4 regions of the Streptomyces sp. NBC_00425 genome follow, and region 1 is predicted to be linked to each of the others. Evidence: riboswitches for the same ligand, from Rfam matches in the RefSeq annotation. Region 1 holds a riboswitch; each other region holds the start of a gene.
What was found. Region 1 has a riboswitch for cobalamin ahead of OHS82_RS32525 (cobalamin biosynthesis protein). Riboswitches for the same ligand answer to the same signal wherever they lie in the genome.
Positions count from the first base shown of each region.

Region 2: it holds a riboswitch for cobalamin, as region 1 does, so the genes downstream of both, OHS82_RS15400 (ribonucleoside-diphosphate reductase subunit alpha) here and OHS82_RS32525 (cobalamin biosynthesis protein) in region 1, are expected to answer to the same signal.
Region 3: it holds a riboswitch for cobalamin, as region 1 does, so the genes downstream of both, OHS82_RS05015 (ABC transporter substrate-binding protein) here and OHS82_RS32525 (cobalamin biosynthesis protein) in region 1, are expected to answer to the same signal.
Region 4: it holds a riboswitch for cobalamin, as region 1 does, so the genes downstream of both, cobN (cobaltochelatase subunit CobN) here and OHS82_RS32525 (cobalamin biosynthesis protein) in region 1, are expected to answer to the same signal.

Region 1 is NZ_CP107928.1:7,400,220-7,405,481, forward strand. Features, by position in the region: gene OHS82_RS32510 (putative cobaltochelatase) at 1-47, opposite strand, end outside; gene OHS82_RS32515 (hypothetical protein) at 44-208, opposite strand; gene OHS82_RS32520 (cobyric acid synthase) at 205-1,737, opposite strand; gene OHS82_RS32525 (cobalamin biosynthesis protein) at 1,734-2,678, opposite strand; cobalamin riboswitch at 2,779-2,918, opposite strand; gene OHS82_RS32530 (hypothetical protein) at 3,141-3,362, opposite strand; gene OHS82_RS32535 (inorganic phosphate transporter) at 3,397-4,650, opposite strand; gene OHS82_RS32540 (class II aldolase/adducin family protein) at 4,815-5,262, shown strand, end outside.
Region 2 is NZ_CP107928.1:3,661,285-3,666,546, forward strand. Features, by position in the region: gene OHS82_RS15390 (ATP-binding protein) at 1-2,244, opposite strand, end outside; gene OHS82_RS15395 (GNAT family N-acetyltransferase) at 2,382-2,891, shown strand; cobalamin riboswitch at 2,944-3,079, shown strand; gene OHS82_RS15400 (ribonucleoside-diphosphate reductase subunit alpha) at 3,204-5,262, shown strand, end outside.
Region 3 is NZ_CP107928.1:1,146,666-1,151,927, forward strand. Features, by position in the region: gene OHS82_RS05010 (protein kinase domain-containing protein) at 1-1,984, opposite strand, end outside; cobalamin riboswitch at 2,367-2,493, shown strand; gene OHS82_RS05015 (ABC transporter substrate-binding protein) at 2,584-3,645, shown strand; gene OHS82_RS05020 (FecCD family ABC transporter permease) at 3,642-4,700, shown strand; gene OHS82_RS05025 (ABC transporter ATP-binding protein) at 4,697-5,262, shown strand, end outside.
Region 4 is NZ_CP107928.1:1,687,393-1,692,654, forward strand. Features, by position in the region: gene cobN (cobaltochelatase subunit CobN) at 1-2,651, opposite strand, end outside; cobalamin riboswitch at 2,686-2,837, opposite strand; gene cobG (precorrin-3B synthase) at 2,884-4,173, shown strand; gene OHS82_RS06960 (precorrin-8X methylmutase) at 4,170-4,841, shown strand; gene OHS82_RS06965 (precorrin-2 C(20)-methyltransferase) at 4,838-5,262, shown strand, end outside.

The DNA of each region.
Region 1 (5,262 bases):
AGGTCGTCCTGGCCGACGACGGCCGTGAACGGGAAAGGAGTACTCACTTCTCGTTGCCTTCCAACTCGCCCTCCGGCTCGGGACGGACGTCCCGCAGCCGTTCGGTGGTGTCGCGCCGCGGCCACCGGCCGGACTCCCCCGTGAACGGGACGCCGCCGGCCGACGGCGACGGCCCGGCCCCCGTGCGGGCGCGAGCGCGGCCGCTCATGCGGGAGCCCCCGGGGGAACGAACGGCAGCCCCGGCGGCGCGCCCGACTCGATCAGCCGCCACAGAGCGTCGGTGTCCGCGTGCTCCTCGATCAGATCGCCGAGCCGGTCCAGCTGCTCCTCGCGCAGCGCGGCGAACGAGGTGTCGGGAGCGGGCACGAAACGCCGGCCCGCGGCCGCGGCCACCTCGCGCAGGAAGGCCCGCCGGAACCCGTCCGACTCCAGCGAGCCGTGCCAGTGCGTGCCCCAGACCTGACCGACCCGGCAGCCGTCCAGGGGGTTCCCGCGGTCGTCGCTGAGGAACGCCTCCCCGCCGTCCACGGTGGCCACCCCGTGGTGGATCTCGTACCCCTCGACGGGCTCGCCGAGGGCTTCGCCGACCGGGCGGGTGAGGGTCTTCTCCGGGGCGAACCGCACCCGCACGGGGAGCAGTGCGAGCCCGTCGACCCGGCCGAGCCGGCTCTCGACCTCGTCCTCGATCCGCGTGCCGAGGATCTGGTAGCCCCCGCAGACGCCGAGGACGGGCCGCTGCTCGGCGGCCCGGCGCACCAGCGCGTCGGCCAGCCCGCGCTCGCGCAGCCACTCCAGCGCCCGCACGGTGCCCCGGGTCCCCGGTACGACGACCAGGTCGGCGTCGGCCAGTTCCTCGGGCCGGTCGACGAACCGCACGACGACGCCGGGCTCGGCGGCCAGCGCGTCCACGTCGGTGAAGTTGGACATCAGCGGAACCGCGCAGACGGCGACCCGCAGCACGTCCTCGCCGACCGGCGGGGCGGTGTTCGACTCCCGCACGGTTCCCCGCAGCGAGACCCTCAGCCCGTCCTCCTCGTCGATCCCGAGCCCGTGCCGGAACGGCAGCACCCCGTACGTCCGCCGCCCGGTGAGCCCGTGCAGCATGTCCAGGCCCGGCTCCAGCAGGGAGACGTCCCCCCGGAACTTGTTGACGAGGAACCCGGCGACCAGTTCCTGGTCCTCGGGCGACAACAGGGCGACCGTGCCGAAGAACGACGCGAACACCCCGCCCCGGTCGATGTCGCCGACGACGAGCACGGGCAGCCGCGCGCTCCGCGCGATCCCCATGTTCACGATGTCGGTCCGCCGCAGGTTGATCTCGGCGGGACTGCCCGCCCCCTCACAGATCACCGCGTCATACGTGCCCCGCAACTCGGCGAGACAGTCGAGAACGGTGCCGAGGAGTCGTTGCTGCCGGCCTCCGTGATAGCCGCGGGCGCTCATCTCGCCCACCGGCCTGCCCAGCAGCACGACCTGGCTGCTGCGCTCCCCGCCCGGCTTGAGCAGCACGGGGTTCATCAGCGCGGTCGGCTCCACCCGGCAGGCCTGCGCCTGCATGGCCTGCGCCCGTCCGATCTCGGCGCCCTCGCGCGTCACGAAGGAGTTGAGGGACATGTTCTGCGCCTTGAACGGCGCGACCTTGACGCCCTGTCGCACCAGCCACCGGCAGATCCCCGCGGTGACGACGCTCTTGCCGGCGTCCGAGGTGGTGCCGGCGACGAGGAGCCCCCCGCTCATGACTGACGTCCCTTCGCGACCAGGCGCGCGGCGACGGTGACGCCGAGCGCGAGCAGACCGACGCGGCGGGAGAGCCGTGCGGCGCGTTCGATGTCGTGCACGGCGACGGCCCGTCCGGCCGCCCCGTTGAGCACCGGCCGGTGCTCGACCCGCCCGTCGTACGCCAGGGTCCCGCCCAGCCGCACCCCGAGGGCGCCCGCGAAGGAGGCCTCCACGGGGCCCGCGTTGGGGCTCGGGTGACTGCGGGCGTCGGCTCGCCAGGCCCGCAGCGCGCCGCGCGGATCGTCCCCCGCCGCGGCGGCCAGCACGGCGGTCAGCCGCGCCCCCGGCCACCCGGCGAGGTCGTCGAGCCGGGCGGAGGCCCAGCCGAACCGCAGGTACCTCGGCGAGCGGTGACCGACCATCGCGTCAAGGGTGTTGACGGCCCGGAACCCGACCAGTCCCGGCACGCCGCCCACGGCGCCCCACACCAGCGCCCCGACGACGGCGTCGGAGGTGTTCTCGGCGACGGACTCCACGACGGCCCGGGCGATCCCGTCGGCGTCCAGCGCCTGGGGATCCCGCCCGCACAGGTGCGGCAGTCGTGCGCGGGCCGCCTCGACGTCCCCCGCCTCCAGGGCCCGCCCGATCGCGCGTGCCTCGCGGACGAGTGAACTGCCCCCGACGACGGCCCAGGTGGCGGCGGCGGTCAGGGCGACGGAGGCGGCGGGGGAGCGGCGCGCACCCCGCGAGGCGACGGCCCCCAGGGCGACGGCGCCGCCGGCGCACACGACGGTGTGCAGGGCGCCCCACCCCCGGTGGTCGCGCCACAGCAGCCGTTCGACGGCGCCCGCGGCCCGCCCGAACACGGCGACCGGATGCCCGCGGCGGGGGTCGCCGAGGAGCAGGTCGCCGAGAAGGCCGGCGGCGGCGCCGTACGCGTGGACGCGCTCGGCACCCATCGGGTCAGCCGGCTGTGGGGGCGGGGGTCGGCTCGGTGGTGACGCTCGGTCGGCAGCCGCACATGGCAGAGGTCCTCACTCAGGGTGTCCGCGCCCTGGTTCGACGAGACCGGCGGCGAGAGTTCCTGGCTCCCGGGGGATTTCCTCCCCGGTGACAGTGGCGGGACCGCGCCGGACTCGCACCGGCTTCCTCTTCTGCCGCCGTAATGGCCCGGGCAGTCCACCACGGGCCCGGAAGGGCCGTCAACTTGCTGTTGACCTGCGCGGGGAGGATGTGCAGAACCCCACACGGCGGGGCCGACGGGGTTCGGGAACGGGGTGCGGAGCGCGGGTACGCGCACCGGGCACGCGGACGAGGTACGGGAACGGGGTGCGGGACGGCGATCCGTCCCGCACCCCGCGAAGGTCCACGATCCGTCGAACCACGACCTGCCGAACCGCGACCCGTCGGACGACGACGTGTCAGACCACGATCAGCGAGATGCCGTAGGCCACCGCCGCCGCGCAGGCGGCGAAGCACGCGTACGCGCCCGTCACCGCGAGGGCGGCCGAGCCGCCCTCGGCCGTCGCGCGTTCCCTGCGCGACAGGCCCATGACCCCGAGGGTGAACAGGGCGACGAGGCCCACGGTGACCACGAGGCTGACGCCGAACACGGAGCCCAGGGCTGCCCAGTCGATCTTCATGCCGGTTCTCTTCCTTCGTTCCGGTGGCGCGGGCTCAGACGGCCGCGGCCGGGGGAGCGGCGGGGGCGGGCGGCGCGGCCGGCGCCGGGATGGTGGCCGTCAGGTCCGTCGTGACGTCCTCGGCCGGCATGCCCGTGGGAGGCGGCGCGACCATGGCGATGGCCGTGGTGATCACACCGGCCGGCTCCTCGGCCTCGTTGACGTTCGACGCGTCGACGACCTCGCGACGGGAGATTTTCCAGATGGCCGCGCTGGAGGCGATCAGGAAGACGGCGACCACGCCCGTGCCCCAGTCGCCGAGCCCGGTGACCGACTCGGCGAGTGCGCCCACCAGGGCCGCGGCCGGGAGGGTCAGACCCCAGGCGACGAACATGCGGGTCGCCGTCGACCAGCGGACCACGCCGCCCTTGCGGCCCAGCCCCGCGCCCATCACCGCACCGGAGACCGAATGCGTGGTGGAGAGGGAGAAGCCGAGGTGCGAGGAGGCCAGGATGACCGTCGCGGCACTGGTCTGGGCCGCGAACCCCTGCTGCGGCTGGAGGTCGGTCAGCCCCTTGCCCATCGTGCGGATGATGCGCCAGCCGCCGAGGTAGGTGCCGAGCGCGATGGCCAGACCGGCGGACAGGATGACCCAGGTGGGCGGGTCGGAGTCGGGGGCCACGGCGCCGCCGGCGACCAGCGCGAGGGTGATGATGCCCATCGTCTTCTGGGCGTCGTTCGTGCCGTGGGCGAGGGAGACCAGGCCGGCCGACGCGATCTGGCCCGCGCGGTAGCCCTTGTCCGCGGCCCTGCCGTCGGCCTTGCGGCCCAGCGTGTAGGAGAGGCGGGTGGCGAGCATCGCCGCGAGGCCCGCGACGATCGGCGCGGCGACCGCCGGCAGCAGCACCTTGGTGACCAGCACGTCACCGTGCACGGCGCCCGTGCCGGCCGAGGCGATGGTGGCGCCGATCAGACCGCCCATCAGGGCGTGCGAGGAGCTGGAGGGCAGGCCCACCAGCCAGGTCAGCAGGTTCCAGAGGATCGCGCCGACCAGGGCGGCGAAGATGACCTCGGGACGGATGCCGGTCTCGTCGACGAGACCCTTGGAGATCGTGTTGGCGACCTCCACCGAGAGGAAGGCTCCCACAAGGTTCAGCACGGCGGACATGGCCACCGCGACCTTGGGCTTGAGTGCACCGGTCGAGATGGTCGTGGCCATCGCGTTGGCGGTGTCGTGAAAACCGTTCGTGAAATCAAACGCAAGTGCGGTTACCACCACAATCGCGAGGATCAGCGAGAAGTTTTCCATTTACCCAGGCAATCGTTCGAAGTCATTGGCTGATTGACCGTAGGCAACCTGGGTGAACGGAAGATGAACTGAGGCGGGCGTCACGGTGTCCGGATGGCGGGGTTGCGATATCGCCCGCGCGAGGGGCACGGGCGGGCCCCGGGAGCGCCTGGCAGGATCGCGGCATGGCTGAGCATCGAGGCGAGCGACCGGACGTCCGGCGGCAGGGGCGGCGGGCGTCCCCCGAGGAGGCGCGGGCCTGGACGGAACTGGTGGCGGCCGCCCGCCGCACGGTCGCCGACGGGCTGGTCGTCGGCACCTCGGGCAACGTCTCGGTGCGTGTCGGCGACACCGTGCTCGTGACGCCGTCCGGCGTGCCCTACGACCGGCTCGCCCCGGACGACGTCACCGGCGTCGACCTCACCGGCCGGCAGGTCCTCGGCGCCCTGGTCCCCACCAGCGAACTGCCCATGCATCTGGCCGTGTACCGGGCCACCGACGCCGGGGCGATCGTGCACACCCACGCCGTGCACGCCACGGCCGTCTCCACCCTCGTCGACGAGCTCCCCCTCGTCCACTACATGGCGAGCGCGCTCGGCGGACCCGTCCGCGTCGCGCCCTACGCCGCGTACG
Region 2 (5,262 bases), 3.7 Mb from region 1:
CACCGCGAACGCCGCGTTGCCCCCGGCGCCGAACTCCTGGGCGACGACCAGGCGGATGGAGTAGGAGGGTTCCTGCACGGCCAGTTGGAAGAGCTCCCAGTACAGCGGGGTGGTGTCGATCCGGTCGGAGACCGCCCGCAAGGCGGCCCCCAGCTGTTTGAGCACCCTGCGCTTGGCGTCCCTCAGGGTGCGCCGGTCGCCCTTGATGCCGGGCCAGTGCCGGCGCACCGCTCGCACGATCTCGTCCAGATGCCTCGGGTCGGCCTCGGCGCTCTCGATCTCCAGGGCGGCCGCATAGAGGTCCAGGGCCTTGGGGTCGTCCGTGCGCCGGTCCGCGGCGGCGCACAGCCGGCGGGCGAGCGGACGGCCCCGCACGGGGCCCCGCCGTACCCGCTCCGCGATCTCCTCGCGCACCTCGGCCCGCACACCGCGCCCGCGGGCCGGCGGGTCTGCCGCCCGCCCCCGGGACAGCAGGACGAGGGCGATCAGCAGTTCACGGCTGGGGCCGGGCGGCTGCAGCGCCTGCCCGGTCAGGTCCCCGGCGCGCCGCTCCCCCAGGTGGCTCAGCACGCGAGAGCCGAAGTAGGCCTGGACGATGCTGTGCGGGAAACGGACCCGGTGCTCGAAGCCCTCCACCAGTCTGAGCCTGGTCGCGTGGGCCGCGAAGCGGGCGAGGACGGCATGGCACTGGTCCATGTTGCCCTCGCGCAGCCGCCTGCGCGCCGGTTCGCCGAGCCGCTCGCACAGCGCGTCCCAGATCTGCTGCCGGTGCCAGTCGGAGAGCGTGTGGTCGCGCTTGCCGTACTGGTCGAAGCCGCGGCCGGCCCACAGGCGCTCGGCCCGGACGCGGGCGCGCCGGGCCGCGCCGGGGTGCAGGACGTCCGGGTCGAGCAGCTCCGCGAAGTCGACCTCCAGTGTGTCCTGGAGCAGTCCGACGCAGGCCAGGGCGCAGACCACCTCGAGCGTGTCGCGGCGCTCGCCGGGGGTGAGTGCGACGTCCTCGCGCAGCTTCCCCTCGCACAGTGCCCCGGCCCAGGTCTCCAGCAGCCAGAGCCGCAGGGTGGCGCGGTCGCGGCTGCGGGTGATGACGTGCTGCGGGTCGTCCTCCGGACGGTCGTGCTCCAGGATTCCCCTCCGGTGGAGTTCGCGGGCGATCTGCAGGTAGATCGGAGACTCGGTCACCTCCGCCGTCTCGACGATCCAGTCCACCCGGCGCTCGTCGGTCTCGGGCACGTCCGCCGCGACGAAACGCAGCGCCTCCTCCTCGCCGAGGGGTTCGAGCACCACGATGGCGGCGGAGGTGGTCTCCAGCGGGCTGTGCGGCCGGGAGGCGATGACCAGGGGCAGTTTCTCCTCGCGGGCGCGCTCGATGGCCCGGCGGATGACGTTGTCCCGGTTCTGCTGTCGGCCGTCGTCGAGCAGGGCCTCCTCCAGGCCGTCGGCGAGGACGACCGGCTTGTCGTCGGCGAGGAGTTGCTGCCACACCCGGTCGATCTTGCTGCGCGCCAGAACGCCCTTGGGCGCCTCCTGGGCGAACCGCTGCCTGGCCAGCTGTTCGAAGTTCAGGTCGGCGCCGTCCGTCGCGTCGCGCAGCCGGATCGGCACCGGTACGGCGTTCTGGCGGGCCAGGAGTTCGGTGAGCCGTACGAGGACGGCGGTCTTCCCCGCGCCGACGCCGCCGACGAGCAGATACGGCCGCCGGGTGTCGCGCTCCCGCAGCCGCTCGGCGATGACCTGGGCGATGTCCTCGCGGCCGACGATCTCGCGGATGTCGTATCCGGCGGTGGGCACCAGCCGACGGGGATCCCGCAGGGCCTTGGCCAGATATCGCCGCTTGGTCCAGCGGTACCACCAGAACAGGAAGAGCGCGGCGGCGAGCGAGGCGGCGAGGACCGGACCGACGAACCGGGAGACGATCTCGAACCCCCCGTTCTTCTCCCGCCACTTCTCGAAGCGGGTCATGTGGTCCGTGGCGAGGATGAACACGCCCTCCCCGATCCAGGCGAGCACCGCCAGGACGGCGACCAGCCAGATCGCCCGGGTGACGTTGGCGTAGGAGAGCCACCGGCGCCACTTCTTGGGACGGACGACGCCGCGGCGCGCCTCCAGACGGAGCGTCAGGGAGTGCCAGCGGCCGACGAGCCCGTGTCCGAGGCGAGTTCCCGCCCGCCGGAAAGGCAGGGTGGCCATCGGCGCGTCGCGCGGTCGCTCCTTGCCGGGCGGATGGCGGACGACCCTCGTCATGGCGTTCTCCTTCCGAGTCCCGGAAGTTCCCGGGACGGAGGACTCGCGGACAGAGGACTCGCGCGGCGCCGACGGCTACTTCCATGGAAACACTCCCGACAGCCGCCGCAACCCGGGCGTCCGGCAGACTCAGGGCCATGGACATCGCCATACGGCAGGTCGCACCCGCCGAGTACGAGCCCCTGGGCGACATCACCGCCCGCGCCTACCTGAACGACGGCCTCCTCGACTTCGGGGAGAGCGACTCGTATCTGCACGAACTGAGGGACGTCGCGAAGCGGGCGGCGACCGCAGAGGTTCTGGTGGCCGTGGACGGCGGCGAGCTGCTGCTCGGCGGCGTCACCTTCGTCCCGGGCCCCGGCCCCATGGCCGATCTGGCCCGCGCCGGCGAGACGGAGATCAGGATGCTGGCTGTCGCACGCCGGGCTCGCGGCCGGGGCGTCGGCGAGGCTCTGGTGCGGGCCTGCGTCGAACGGGCGCGAGCCGTGGAAGGCTGCACGAGCGTCGTCCTGTCGACCCAGCGCTCCATGAGCGCGGCCCACCGCCTCTACGAACGCCTCGGCTTCGTCCGCACACCGGAGCGGGACTGGAGGCCCCTGCCGGACCTGGACGACATCACTCTGCTCACCTACCAGTTGACGCTCTGAAACCACCCCGACACAACATCTGGTGGTGGCGTGACAGGCGAGCACAAGATGTATGCTCATGCTCGCTGTCGCCGCAGGGGAATCCGGTGCGAATCCGGAACTGTCCCGCAACGGTGTACTCGCGTGCATCCCTACCCATATGGGCACGCCTGTTCAGTCCGAGGTCCTGCCGACAGCGCGCCCGGCCGTCCGGTCCGGGTGTCCTGACGTCCGGGCCTCGTGGAGTGGGCCGGTGGACGCGACGCCCCCGCGCGCTCGTGTGCTGCCCCCTGCCCTCCGCAAGGCCCCCTGCCGAGCGAGGGAGAGCCCCACGTGACCATCGCGCCAGCCGAACCGGCCTCAGTCACCGAGCTGAAGACCGACGGTCCCGGGACCGCGTTGCTGCGTACCCTGACCGAGCTGACCGTCGATCTGCCCGACGCCGACCCGGGCCGGGTCGCGGCCGCCGCGCTGCGCGGCCGGTCTGCGCGGGCCGCCTCCGAGATCACCGCGGAGCTGCGCGAGCTGGCCACCGAGGCGGCCGCCGGCCTGATCTCCGAGGACCCCGCCTACTCGAAGCTGGCCGCCCGGCTGCTGACGATCGGCATCGCCGCGGAGGCCGCCTCCCAGGGCGTCACGTCGTTCACCGAGTCGGTCGCCGTCGGGCACCGCGAGGGTCTGATCGCGGACCGCACCGCCGAGTTCGTGCGCGTTCACGCGGCCCGCCTCGACGCGCTGATCGACACCGCCGCCGACGACCGCTTCGGCTACTTCGGACTGCGCACCCTGCACAGCCGCTACCTGCTGCGGCACCCGATCACCCGCAAGGTCGTCGAGACGCCCCAGCACTTCCTGCTGCGGGTCGCCGCCGGTCTCGCCGAGGACGACACGGTCCGCGCCCTGGACGAGGTCGCGGCGCTCTACCGGCTGATGAGCCGGCTGGACTACCTCCCGTCCTCCCCCACCCTCTTCAACTCCGGCACCCGGCATCCGCAGATGTCGTCCTGCTACCTCCTCGACTCCCCGCTGGACGAGCTGGACTCCATCTACGACCGCTACCACCAGGTCGCCCGGCTGTCGAAGCACGCCGGCGGCATCGGGCTGTCGTACTCCCGCATCCGCAGCCGGGGTTCCCTGATCCGCGGCACCAACGGGCACTCCAACGGCATCGTGCCGTTCCTCAAGACGCTGGACGCCTCCGTCGCCGCCGTGAACCAGGGCGGCCGGCGCAAGGGCGCGGCGGCGGTCTACCTGGAGACCTGGCACTCCGACATCGAGGAGTTCCTGGAGCTGCGGGACAACACCGGCGAGGATGCCCGGCGTACGCACAACCTGAACCTCGCCCACTGGATCCCGGACGAGTTCATGCGCCGGGTCAACGCCGACGAGCCGTGGTCGCTGTTCTCCCCGGCCGACGTGCCCGAGCTGGTGGACCTGTGGGGCGACGAGTTCGACGCGGCCTACCGCAGGGCCGAGTCCGCCGGTCTGGCCAGGAAGACCATCCCGGCCCGAGACCTGTACGGCCGTATGATGCGCACCCTCGCGCAGACCGGCAACGGCTGGATGACCTTCAAGGACGCGGCCAACCGCACCGCCAACCAGACGGCCGAGCCGGGTCACGTCGTGCACTCCTCCAACCTGTGCACGGAGATCCTGGAGGTCACGGACGACGGCGAGACGGCGGTGTGCAACCTGGGCTCGGTGAACCTGGGCGCGTTCGTCGACACGGCGAACGGCGACATCGACTGGCAGCGGCTGGACGAGACCGTCCGCACGGCGGTCACGTTCCTGGACCGCGTCGTCGACATCAACTTCTACCCGACCGAGCAGGCGGGCCGTTCCAACGCCCGCTGGCGTCCGGTCGGGCTGGGCGCGATGGGCCTTCAGGACGTCTTCTTCAAGCTGCGGCTGCCCTTCGACTCGCCCGAGGCCAAGGCCCTTTCCACCCGCATCGCCGAGCGCGTCATGCTCGCCGCCTACGAGGCCTCCGCCGACCTGGCCGAGCGCAGCGGCCCGCTGCCGGCCTGGGAGAAGACCCGCACGGCCAGGGGCGTGCTGCACCCGGACCACTACGGCGTCGAGTTCGCCTGGCCCGAGCGCTGGGCGGCGCTGCGCGAGCGGATCGCCTCGACGGGACTGCGCAACTCCCTGCTGCTGGCCATCGCGCCCACCGCCACCATCGCCTCCATCGCGGGCGTCTACGAGTGCATCGAGCCGCAGGTGTCGAACCTGTTCAAGCGCGAGACGCTGTCCGGCGAGTTCCTCCAGGTCAACTCGTACCTGGTGCGCGAGCTCAAGGAGCTCGGCGTCTGGGACGCCCGCACCCGTGAGGCGCTGCGCGAGGCGAACGGCTCGGTGCAGGGCTTCGCGTGGATCCCGGCCGAGGTGCGGG
Region 3 (5,262 bases), 6.3 Mb from region 1:
GGTCGTCGTAGCCGCCGAGCAACTGGTCGAACCGGTAGTCCTCGCCGAAGTCGAGGGTGAACTGCTCCGCGCCGCCGACAGGGTCCACTCCGATCACCGTCGCGCCCGCGCCCAGCGCGACCGCCGCGCCGTGGATCAACAGGACGGGTCCGGGCGAGAGGCTGATGCCCTGGTACACCCAGCGGGGCCGCGAGCCGTTCCTCACGTCCAGGCCGATCATGTCACCCGGACGGGTCTTCAGCAGGGCTGTGCCGTCGTGGAAGACCGCCGGGGCCTGCAGCAGCGGTCCGCCCCGGTACACCCAGGTCGGCTCGGGCGCCCGGCCGAGCGGACGCGCCGTCTGCGCGCCCGGCGTTCCGCGGACGGCGAGTGCCGCTCCCCCGACCAGGGCCACCCCGGCGGTCGCGGCCAGGACCGTGCGCCGGGCGACTCCGGAGCGTGCGGGGGCACGGTGGTGCGCGGGCGCGGCGGAACGTTTCGACGCCGTTTGCGGCAACGTGTCGCGCACCGCCTGGAGACCCGTGAGCTTCTTGGCAAGCGTCGAACCCGGCGCGGGTGTCCGCCCCTTGGCCGGTTCCGGCGCCTGCGCCCGTGCCTCGGACCGGTCTTCGGCCTGGTCCGCCGACAGGACCTCGGCCTGGGTTTCCGCCCGGGCCGGCGCCTCTGCCTGGGCTCGGGCCTGCGACTGGGCTCGGGCCCCGGCCCGTGACCCGGCCCGGGTGAGCGTCCGCGCCCGGGGCCGTGCCCGGTCCGGCTCGTCCGGTGAGGCGAACGACTCGGCTCCCGGCAGCACCGCGGAGGGTCTCGCGCCGCCGACGGCTCCGGTGCCCTCGCCGCGGCCCCTGTTTCCGTATCCGCTTCCGCTTCCGCTTCCGCTGCGGCCTTCGCCGTCGCCTCCGACTCCGGCTCCGGTTTCGGTATCGCTTTCGCTTTCGCTTTCGCTTTCGGGAGCGCCGCACTTCGGCCGGTCGACGGTCGGGTGGGCGGGCCTCCGCCCGGCAGGCTCGGGCGGCCCGACGACGGGCTCCGCGGCCGGCTCTCGCAGAGGCGGCGCGAAGGCTCCGGGGCCCGGGACCCTGTCCGGCGGTGCGAGGCGGTCCAGGTCCCGCACGGCCGCCCGGTGGGCGTCGACCATGGCGGACACGGGCGCCGGCAACCAGCCCTCCGTCAGCACCTGTTCGGCGCCGCCGGGAGCACAGGCCGCGGAGAGCCGGTCGGGGTGGATCCTCAGGACCGGGTCCTTGGCGTGACAGAGACTGATGATCTTGTCCAGTGGTTCGGGCACCAGGCTCAGGTCCGGCGACCCGTGGGCCACCTGGTAGAGCTGCGCCGCGCCCACCGCCCCGCCGAACGGCGAGCGTCCGGACGCGGCGAACGCGAGCACCGAGCCGAGGCAGAAGACGTCGCCCTCCGGGCCCATCGGATCCCCGGTGGCCTGCTCCGGGCACATGTAGTCGAGAGAACCGAACAGGGTCCCCGAACCGGTGAGTTCATAACCGTCACGGGCGCGCACGATGCCGAAGTCGATGACCCGCGGGCCGTCCGCCGCGAGCAGCACGTTGGACGGTTTCAGGTCACGGTGCACGAGCCCTTCGGCGTGCACCGCGGTCAGCGCCTCGGCGATGCCCGCGCCCAGTGCGAGGACCGTCTCCACCGGCAGCGGCCCGTGCGCGGCGACCGCCTCGGCCAGGGTGGGGCCGGGTACGTGGTCGGTGGCGAGCCAGGGCGTCTCGTCGTCGGGCGCGGCGTCCACGACGTGTGCCGTGTAGGGGCCGCCGACCGCCGCCGCTGCCGCCACCTCGCGCCGGAACCGGATCCGGAAGTTGTCGTCGTCCGCCATCTCGGGACGGATCACCTTGACCGCGACGACGCGGCCGGCCGAGGACCGCGCCAGATAGACCCGGCCCATGCCGCCTGCACCGAGCCGGGCCACGAGCCGGTAGGGCCCGAGCTGCTCGGGGTCTTCTGGACGCAGTGGCTGCATGCCCTCGGCCGCCTGTTCTCGGTGGTGACGGGCGGAGATCCCGCCCACGCTGCGGGGGAAGGCCCGGTGGGGTCCGGACCACAGACTAGGCGCTGGAACGGCGGACAGGAGTGCGTCCTCGTACGCGGGTCCACGCACCTGGAAGTAAGTGCCCGGTCGTCCTCCGGTTCCCCCACGTCCATGTGACGTCATGTCAGAGATCGGGTGACACGTGCTTTCCCTGCGGGAACAGTGCACGATGAGCAACAAGTGCACGATGAATGCACCTTGCGGGCCCGAGACCTCCGATGTGCCGAAGGTCACCCCCGCCGGCGCCCTCGACGCCTGTGGTAGCTTGCCGAGGCCAGTCGTACTCGTGTGCGCCCCCGGGCGCGCAGGGGTCAGGGAATCCGGTGGGACTCCGGAGCTGACGCGCAGCGGTAAGGGCGACGGGCGGGGCTTTCGGCCACTGGAACGCGCATGCGCTCCGGGAAGGCGCCTCGCCCGGGTGACCCCGAGTCCGAAGACCTGCTGGCGGCCTCCGGTGTCGCAGACCGGCCGGAGGAGCGCACCGTACGACCGGGCTTCGCGCTTGAGCCCTCGACGCCGAAGGAAACTCCGTGCCGTTCGCACGTCCCGTCCGCTCTGCCGTGCTGTTCCTGGCGGGCGCCCTCCTGTCGACCGGCTGCGGCGGCTCCGCCGCTCCCGCCGGCTCTTCCGGCTCCTCCGCGGACGGTTCCGCCGGCAGCGACGCGGCCGGCCGTACGGTCACTCTGGACAACTGCGGACAGCGGGTCCGGATCGAGACGCCCCCTCGTCGGGCGGTCTCCCTGAACCAGGGCACCACGGAGATCATGCTCTCCCTCGGGCTCGCCGACCGGATGGCGGGCACCGCCACCTGGACCGACCCGCTGCCCAAGAGCCTCGAGAAGGCCGACGCCCGGGTGAAGCGGCTGGCCGACAACGCGCCCTCCTTCGAGAAGGTCCTGGACGCCGAACCCGACTTCGTGGCCGCCTCGTTCGCCTCCACGCTCGGCACCGGCGGGGTGGCCACCCGCGCCCAGTTCGAGAAGCTCGGGGTCCCGACCTATCTCTCTCCCTCCGACTGCGCCGGCAAGGACAACAGCGGCGGCGGCGACGGCGTCCGCACCGAGCCGCTGACCATGGACACGGTCTACGGCGAAGTACGCGACCTGGCACGGGTCTTCGGGGTCGAGAAGCGGGGGGAGGAACTGGTGGCCGACCTCGAGTCCCGGATCGCCCGGGCCGCTTCGGGCCTCGACGCCGAGAACGTCACCCTCCTGTACTGGTTCGCCAACTCCCAGTCCCCCTACCTGGCCGGCTGCTGCGGCGCCCCCGGCGTCATCACCCGCGAACTCGGCGCGAAGAACGTCTTCGACGACACCGAGGAGGAGTGGCCGCAGGTCAACTGGGAGACGGTCGCCGACCGCGACCCGGACGTCCTCGTCATCGGCGATCTGACCCGTAGGCAGCAGACGGCCGAGACCGCGGCCAAGAAGATCGCGTTCCTGGAGAACGACCCGGTCACGAGGAACATGACCGCGGTGCGGAAGAAGCGGTATGTGCTCCTGTCCGGGCAGGCGATGAACCCGACCGTGCGCACGGTCGAGGGAGTGGAGAAGGTGGCGGCGGCACTGCGCGCGTACGGCCTCGCGGGATGAGCGCCGCGGGCCCGGCGGCCGCCGCGCCCGCGACGGCGGCGCGGGGGCTGCGGCACGTGCTGCTGTGGGCGGCCGGTCTCGCCCTGCTGTGCGCGTCCGTCGCCGTGGCGATCACCATCGGCCCAGCGGACATCGCGGTCGCAGACGTGTGGTCCACGGTGGCCGCCCATCTCGGCATCGGCGAGGCCGGGTTGACGCCGCTGAGAGACGGCATCGTGTGGAATCTGCGGCTGCCGCGCACCCTGCTGGCCGCGGTGTGCGGCGCCGGCCTCGCCGTGTGCGGCGCGGTGATGCAGTCCCTGCTGCGCAACCCGCTCGCCGACCCGTTCGTCCTCGGGATCTCCTCCGGCGCCTCGACGGGCGCGGTCGTGGTGGTCGTGCTGGGGGCGGGCGGCGGGGCCCTGTCGGTGTCCGGCGGCGCGTTCCTCGGTGCGGCGGTCTCCTTCGCGCTGGTGCTGCTGCTCAGTCACACACTGGGCGGCGCCACGGACCGGGTGGTGCTCGCCGGGGTGGCGGCCATGCAGATGTTCTCGGCGCTCACCTCGTTCGTCGTCATGACGACCGCCGACGCGGAGACCACCCGCGGGGTCCTGTTCTGGCTGCTCGGCTCGCTCAGCGGGGCCGACTGGGCGGACGTGGGCCTGGGGCTCGCGGTGCTGGCCGCGGTGCTGGTGGTGTGCACGGGGTACGCGACGACCCTGGACGCCTTCGCGTTCGGGCAGGACGCCGCCGCGTCGCTGGGCGTGCACGTGGCCCGCACCCGGCTGGTCCTGCTGTGCGTCACCGCCCTGCTGACGGCCACTCTGGTCAGCTCGGCGGGGGCGATCGGCTTCGTGGGCCTCGTGCTCCCGCACGCGGCCCGGGCCCTGACCGGTCCCGGGCACACCAGGCTGTTGCCGGCCACCGCGCTGGCGGGGGCGGTGTTCCTGGTGTGGGTGGACACCCTCGCCCGCACCGTCCTGGACCCGCAGGAGGTGCCGGTGGGCGTGGTGACCTCGCTGATCGGCGTCCCCGCGTTCGTCCTCGTGCTGTACCGGACCAGGAGCGCGCGATGACCGGGACCGCCGAGGACTCCGGTCTGCGCGGCGACCGCCTCGCCTACGCGGCGGGCGGCTCGCTGATCCTGGACGGGGTCGACCTCACACTGCGCCCGGGGACCGTCACCGGCCTGCTCGGCCCGAACGGTTCCGGCAAGTCCACGCTGCTGCGTCTGCTCGCCGGTGTCCTCGCCCCCGCCTCGGGCGTCGTCACCCTCGACGGCCGCCCGCTGGCGCAGGTCGGCCGGCGGGCGGTCGCCCGGCGCATCGCCGTCGTCGAGCAACAGGCAGACGCCCAGGTCGCGTTGAGCGTTCTGGACGTCGTGCGCCTGGGCCGTGTCCCGCATCGTCGGGCCTGGGGCGCCGCCTCGGTCGAGGACGAGGCCGCGGTCCGTTCCGCACTGGAGCGGACCGGCCTCGGCGACAAGGCCGGCCGTCTGTGGCACACCCTCTCCGGAGGCGAACGCCAGCGTGTGCAGGTCGCCCGCGCGCTCGCCCAGCAGCCGCGGGAGCTGCTGCTGGACGAGCCCACCAACCACCTCGACATCCAGCACCAGCTCGCGCTGCTGGACCTGATCAC
Region 4 (5,262 bases), 5.7 Mb from region 1:
ACCCGGCGCGAGGCGTCGTCCCAGACGGGGCGGACGCCGAGCAGCGCCAGGGCCTCGGCCACGTCGTCGCCCGCGGTGCGCATGGCGCTCGTGCCCCACAGGGACAGCCCGACGGACGTCGGCCACTCGCCGTTGTCGGTGCGGTAGCGCTCCAGGAGCGAGTCGGCGAGGGCCTGGCCGGTCTCCCAGGCGAGCCGGGAGGGGACGGCCTTGGGGTCGACGGAGTAGAAGTTGCGGCCGGTCGGCAGGACGTTGACCAGACCGCGCAGCGGCGAGCCGGAGGGACCCGCCGGCACGAATCCGCCGGCCAGCGCGTGCACGGCGTGGTCGAGTTCGGCGGTGGTGCCGGCCAGCCGCGGGACGACCTCGCGGGCGGCGAACTCCAGCACGGCGGCGACCTGTTCGCCGTGCTCGGCCGGGACGGCGGCCGGGTTCCAGTCCGCGTCCTCCATCGCCTGGACGAGGGCCCGGGCCCGGGCCTCCGCCTCGTCGGCCGTGGTGCGGGTCGCGGCGGACTCGTCGAGGCCGAGTGCCTCGCGCAGGCCGGGCAGGGCGGTGGCGCCGCCCCAGATCTGGCGGGCGCGCAGGATCGCGAGGACGAGGTTGACGCGGTCGCCGCCGGCCGGCGGGTTGCCGAGGACGTGCAGGCCGTCGCGGATCTGGGCGTCCTTGACCTCGCAGAGCCAGCCGTCGACGTGCAGCAGGAAGTCGTCGAAGCCGTCGTCGTCGGGACGGTCGGCGAGGCCGAGGTCGTGGTCGAGCTTGGCGGCCTGGATGAGGGTCCAGATCTGGGCGCGGATCGCCGGCAGCTTCGCCGGGTCCATGGATGCGATCTGGGCGTACTCGTCGAGGAGTTGCTCGAGCCGCGCGATGTCGCCGTAGGAGTCGGCGCGGGCCATCGGCGGGACGAGGTGGTCGACGAGGGTGGCGTGCGCGCGGCGCTTGGCCTGGGTGCCCTCGCCCGGGTCGTTGACCAGGAAGGGGTAGACCAGGGGCAGGTCGCCGAGAGCGGCGTCGGGGCCGCAGGCGGCGGACAGGCCGGCGTTCTTGCCGGGCAGCCACTCCAGGTTGCCGTGCTTGCCGAGGTGGATCATCGCGTCGGCGCCGAAGCCGCCGTCCTCGGTCCGCGCGGCGATCCAGCGGTAGGCGGCCAGGTAGTGGTGCGAGGGCGGCAGGTCCGGGTCGTGGTAGATGGCGATCGGGTTCTCGCCGAAGCCGCGCGGGGGCTGGATGAGGATCAGCAGGTTCCCGAAGCGCAGGGCGGCGAGGACGATGTCGCCCTGCGGGTTGCGGCTGCGGTCGACGAACATCTCGCCGGGCGGCGGGCCCCAGTGCTCCTCGACGGACGTGCGCAGCTCCTCGGGCAGCGCGGCGAACCAGCGGCGGTAGTCCGCCGCCGGGATCCGCACCGGGTTGCGCGCCAGCTGCTCCTCGGTGAGCCAGTCCTGGTCGTGGCCGCCCGCCTCGATGAGCGCCCGGATCAGCTCGTCGCCGTCGCCGGAGGCCAGCCCCGGCACCTCGGCGTCCGTCCCGAAGTCGTAGCCCTCCTCGCGCAGTCGGCGCAGCAGCGCGACGGCACTGGCGGGGGTGTCCAGTCCGACCGCGTTGCCGATGCGGGAGTGCTTGGTGGGATAGGCGGAGAGGACGAGCGCGAGACGCTTGTCGGCCGGCGGGATGTGGCGCAGCCGGGCATGGCGTACGGCGATGCCGGCGACACGGGCCGCCCGTTCGGGGTCGGCGACGTAGGCGGGCAGTCCGTCGGCGTCGATCTCCTTGAAGGAGAACGGGACGGTGATCAGCCGGCCGTCGAACTCCGGGACGGCGATCTGTCCGGCCGCGTCCAGCGGGGAGACGCCTTCGTCGCTCGTCTCCCAGTCGCTCCGTGAGGAGGTCAGGCACAGTGCCTGAAGGATCGGGACGTCCAGGGAGGTCAGCGCGCCCGCGTCCCAGGACTCGTCGTCGCCGCCCGCCGAGGCCTCCGCGGGGCGGGTGCCGCCCGCGGCGAGCACCGTGGCGACGATCGCGTCGGCGGCCCGCAGTTCCTCGATCAGTTCCGGCTCGGGGGCGCGCAGGGAGGCGACGTACAGCGGGAGCGCCCGGGCGCCGGACGCCTCGACGGCGTCGCACAGGGCGTGCACGAAGGCGGTGTTGCCGCTCATGTGATGGGCCCGGTAGTACAGCACGGCGATCGTCGGGACCCCGGGGGCGTCGGCCCGCGCCGGCCGCTCCAGCGGACCCCAGGTGGGGGCGGACGCCGGGGCGTCGAAACCGTGGCCGGTGAGCAGGACCGTGTCGGAGAGGAAACGGGCGAGCTGCTCCAGGTTGGCCGGGCCGCCGTGGGCGAGATAGGCGTGGGCCTCGGCGGCGATGCCGACGGGAACCGTGGAGGCGGCCATCAGCTGGGCGTCGGGGGCCTGTTCACCGGTCAGGACGACGACCGGGCGGCCGTCGGCGAGCAGCAGGTCGAGGCCGTCCTGCCAGGCGCGCACCCCGCCGAGGAGGCGTACGACGACGAGGTCGGCGCCGTCGAGGAGCGCGGGAAGGTCGTCGAGGACCAGCCGGGCCGGGTTGGCGAAGCGGTACGGGACCGGGCCGGCTGCGGCACGGGCGCTCAGCAGGTCGGTGTCGGACGTCGACAGCAGAAGGATCATGGGGCGTCGGCCTTCCTCGGGGTGTCCGCGCCCCGGGCGGTGTCGGACGGCGGGAGTTCCTGACTCGCCCGGCTTCTGAGGGCCGGGCTCACAGTGGCGGGACCGCGCCGGATTCGCACCGGGCTTCCTCCCCTGTCGCCGTCGTGGCGTCGGCGGACCGGATGATCCACCGCAGAGCATAGTAAGGGGCGGGGGAAGAGGGCACAGGCATACCTCCCAGGTGGACGTGGGTATGCTCGCCGCCATGTCCTCGGCTGACCTCCGTCCAACATCCCAGGCCACAGCGGTCTCACGGGACCGCGGTGACGCCTGCCCCGGGGCGTTGCGACTGCACGCGGCGGACGACGGGGCGTTGGCCCGGGTCCGGGTGCCCGGCGGGGTGCTGAGCGTCCGTCAGACCGAAGCGCTGGGCGAGGCCGCCGGGCGGCTGGGCGACGGGGAGATCCATCTGACCTCGCGCGGCAACGTGCAGTTGCGGGGCCTCGCGGACGGCTGCGGCGCGGAGCTCGCCGTCCTGCTGGACGCGGCCGGACTGCTGCCCTCCCCCGGGCACGAGCGGGTGCGCAACATCGTCGCCTCGCCGTTGTCCGGCCTGGACGGACGCGGCCTGCACGACGTCCGGCCCTGGCTGTCGGATCTCGACGCGGCGCTGTGCGGGAGCGGACCGGCGCGGGAGCTGTCGGGCCGGTTCCTGTTCGCCCTGGACGACGGGCGCGGGGACGTCGCCGGGCTCGGCGCCGACGTGACGCTGCGGGCCACCGGCGACGGCGGCGCGGTGCTCGATCCGGCTGCGGTGCGGGTGTCCGCGCAGGACGCGCCGCGGGCCGCGCTGCTGGCGGCCGAGACGTTCCTGGAAGCCGTACGGGAGTCCGGCGGCGGAGTCTGGCGGGTGGCCGAACTCGTTCTGTCCGGAGGCGAGTTGGCGGAGCGGGTGCGTCACCGTCTGGACGCCGAGGGCATCGGCCGGTCGCCCGTGACGGAAGTCGCCGCCGCCGCGGTCGCACAGGGGCCCCCGCCCGGTGTCGTCGGCGACGCCCTGTCCGCGCACGTGCCGCTCGGGCGGCTCTCCGCCCGCCAGTGGCGGGAGTTGACGCGGGTCGCCGGGACCGAGCTGCGGCTGACCCCGTGGCGCGGAGTCGTCGTCCCGGTGCCGGACCAGGCCCCACGGCAGCGGGCCGAGTCGCTCGTGCGGCTCGCCGCGGCCGGTCTCATCACCGATCCGGCCTCGCCCTGGCCGCGGGTCGGCGCGTGCGTCGGACGGCCGGGGTGTGGCAAATCCCACGCCGACGTCCGGGCCGACGCGGCCGACACTGTCGACGCGGCCGGCGCCTGCCCCCTCCCGCTGTACTGGTCCGGCTGCGAACGGCGCTGCGGACACCCCCACGGCGACCGGATCGACGTGGTCGCCTCCGCCGACGGCGGCTACCGGCTGTCCGCGGTGCGGTCGGGCCGTCCGACGCGCACCGCACCGATGACCGACACCGACCACCTCGCCGCCGCCCTGGCGGCGATCACCTCATGAGCCGTACCACCATCGAGAGCAGCGAGACGAACACCGTGAGCAGCTACGACTACGAGAAGGACGGAGCGGCCATCTACCGCCGGTCCTTCGCCACCATCCGCGCGGAGTCCGACCTCGAAGGACTGCCCGCCGACGTCAGCCAGGTCGCGGTCCGGATGATCCACGCCTGCGGGATGGTCGACCTCGTACACGACCTGGCGTACACGCCGTCCGTCGTGGCCCGCGCCCGCGAGGCCCTGCGGGCCGGCGCGCCGATCTTCACCGACGTGCAGATGGTGGCCAGCGGGGTGACCCGACGTCGGCTGCCCGCCGCCAACGACGTGCTGTGCACGCTGTCCGACCCGAGCGTGCCGGAGCTGGCGGCGCGGCAGGGCACCACGCGCACCGCCGCCGCGCTGGAGCTGTGGCGGGACCGGCTCGAGGGCTCGGTGGTCGCCGTCGGCAACGCGCCCACCGCCCTCTTCCGGCTGCTGGAGATGATCGAGGAGGGCGCGCCCCGGCCCGCCGCCGTGATCGGCGCGCCGGTCGGGTTCATCGGCGCGGCCGAGTCCAAGGACGCCCTGGCGGCGAACACGCTCGGCCTGGAGTACCTGGTGGTGCGCGGACGCCGTGGCGGCAGCGCCATCGCGGCCGCCGCGCTCAACGCGATCGCGAGCGAGGAAGAATGAGCGGCAAGCTGTACGGCGTCGGGCTCGGCCCCGGCGACCCGTCCCTGATGACCGTACGGGCCGTCGAGGTGATCGGCGAGGCGGACGTGATCGCGTATCACAGCGCGCGGCACGGCCGGTCCATCGCCCGCTCGATCGCGGCGAAGCACCTGCGCGCCGACCACGTCGAGGAGCGGCTGGTCTACCCGGTCACCACGGAGACCACCGACCACCCGGGCGGCTACCAGGGCGCCATGGACGAGTTCTACGCCGAGGCGGCCGCCCGGCTGGCCGTGCATCTCGACGCGGGTCGCACGGTCGCGGTGCTCGCCGAGGGCGATCCGCTGTTCTACGGCTCCTACATGCACATGCACAAGCGGCTCGCCGACCGTTACGAGACCGAGGTCGTCCCCGGTGTCACGTCGGTGTCCGCCGCCGCCGC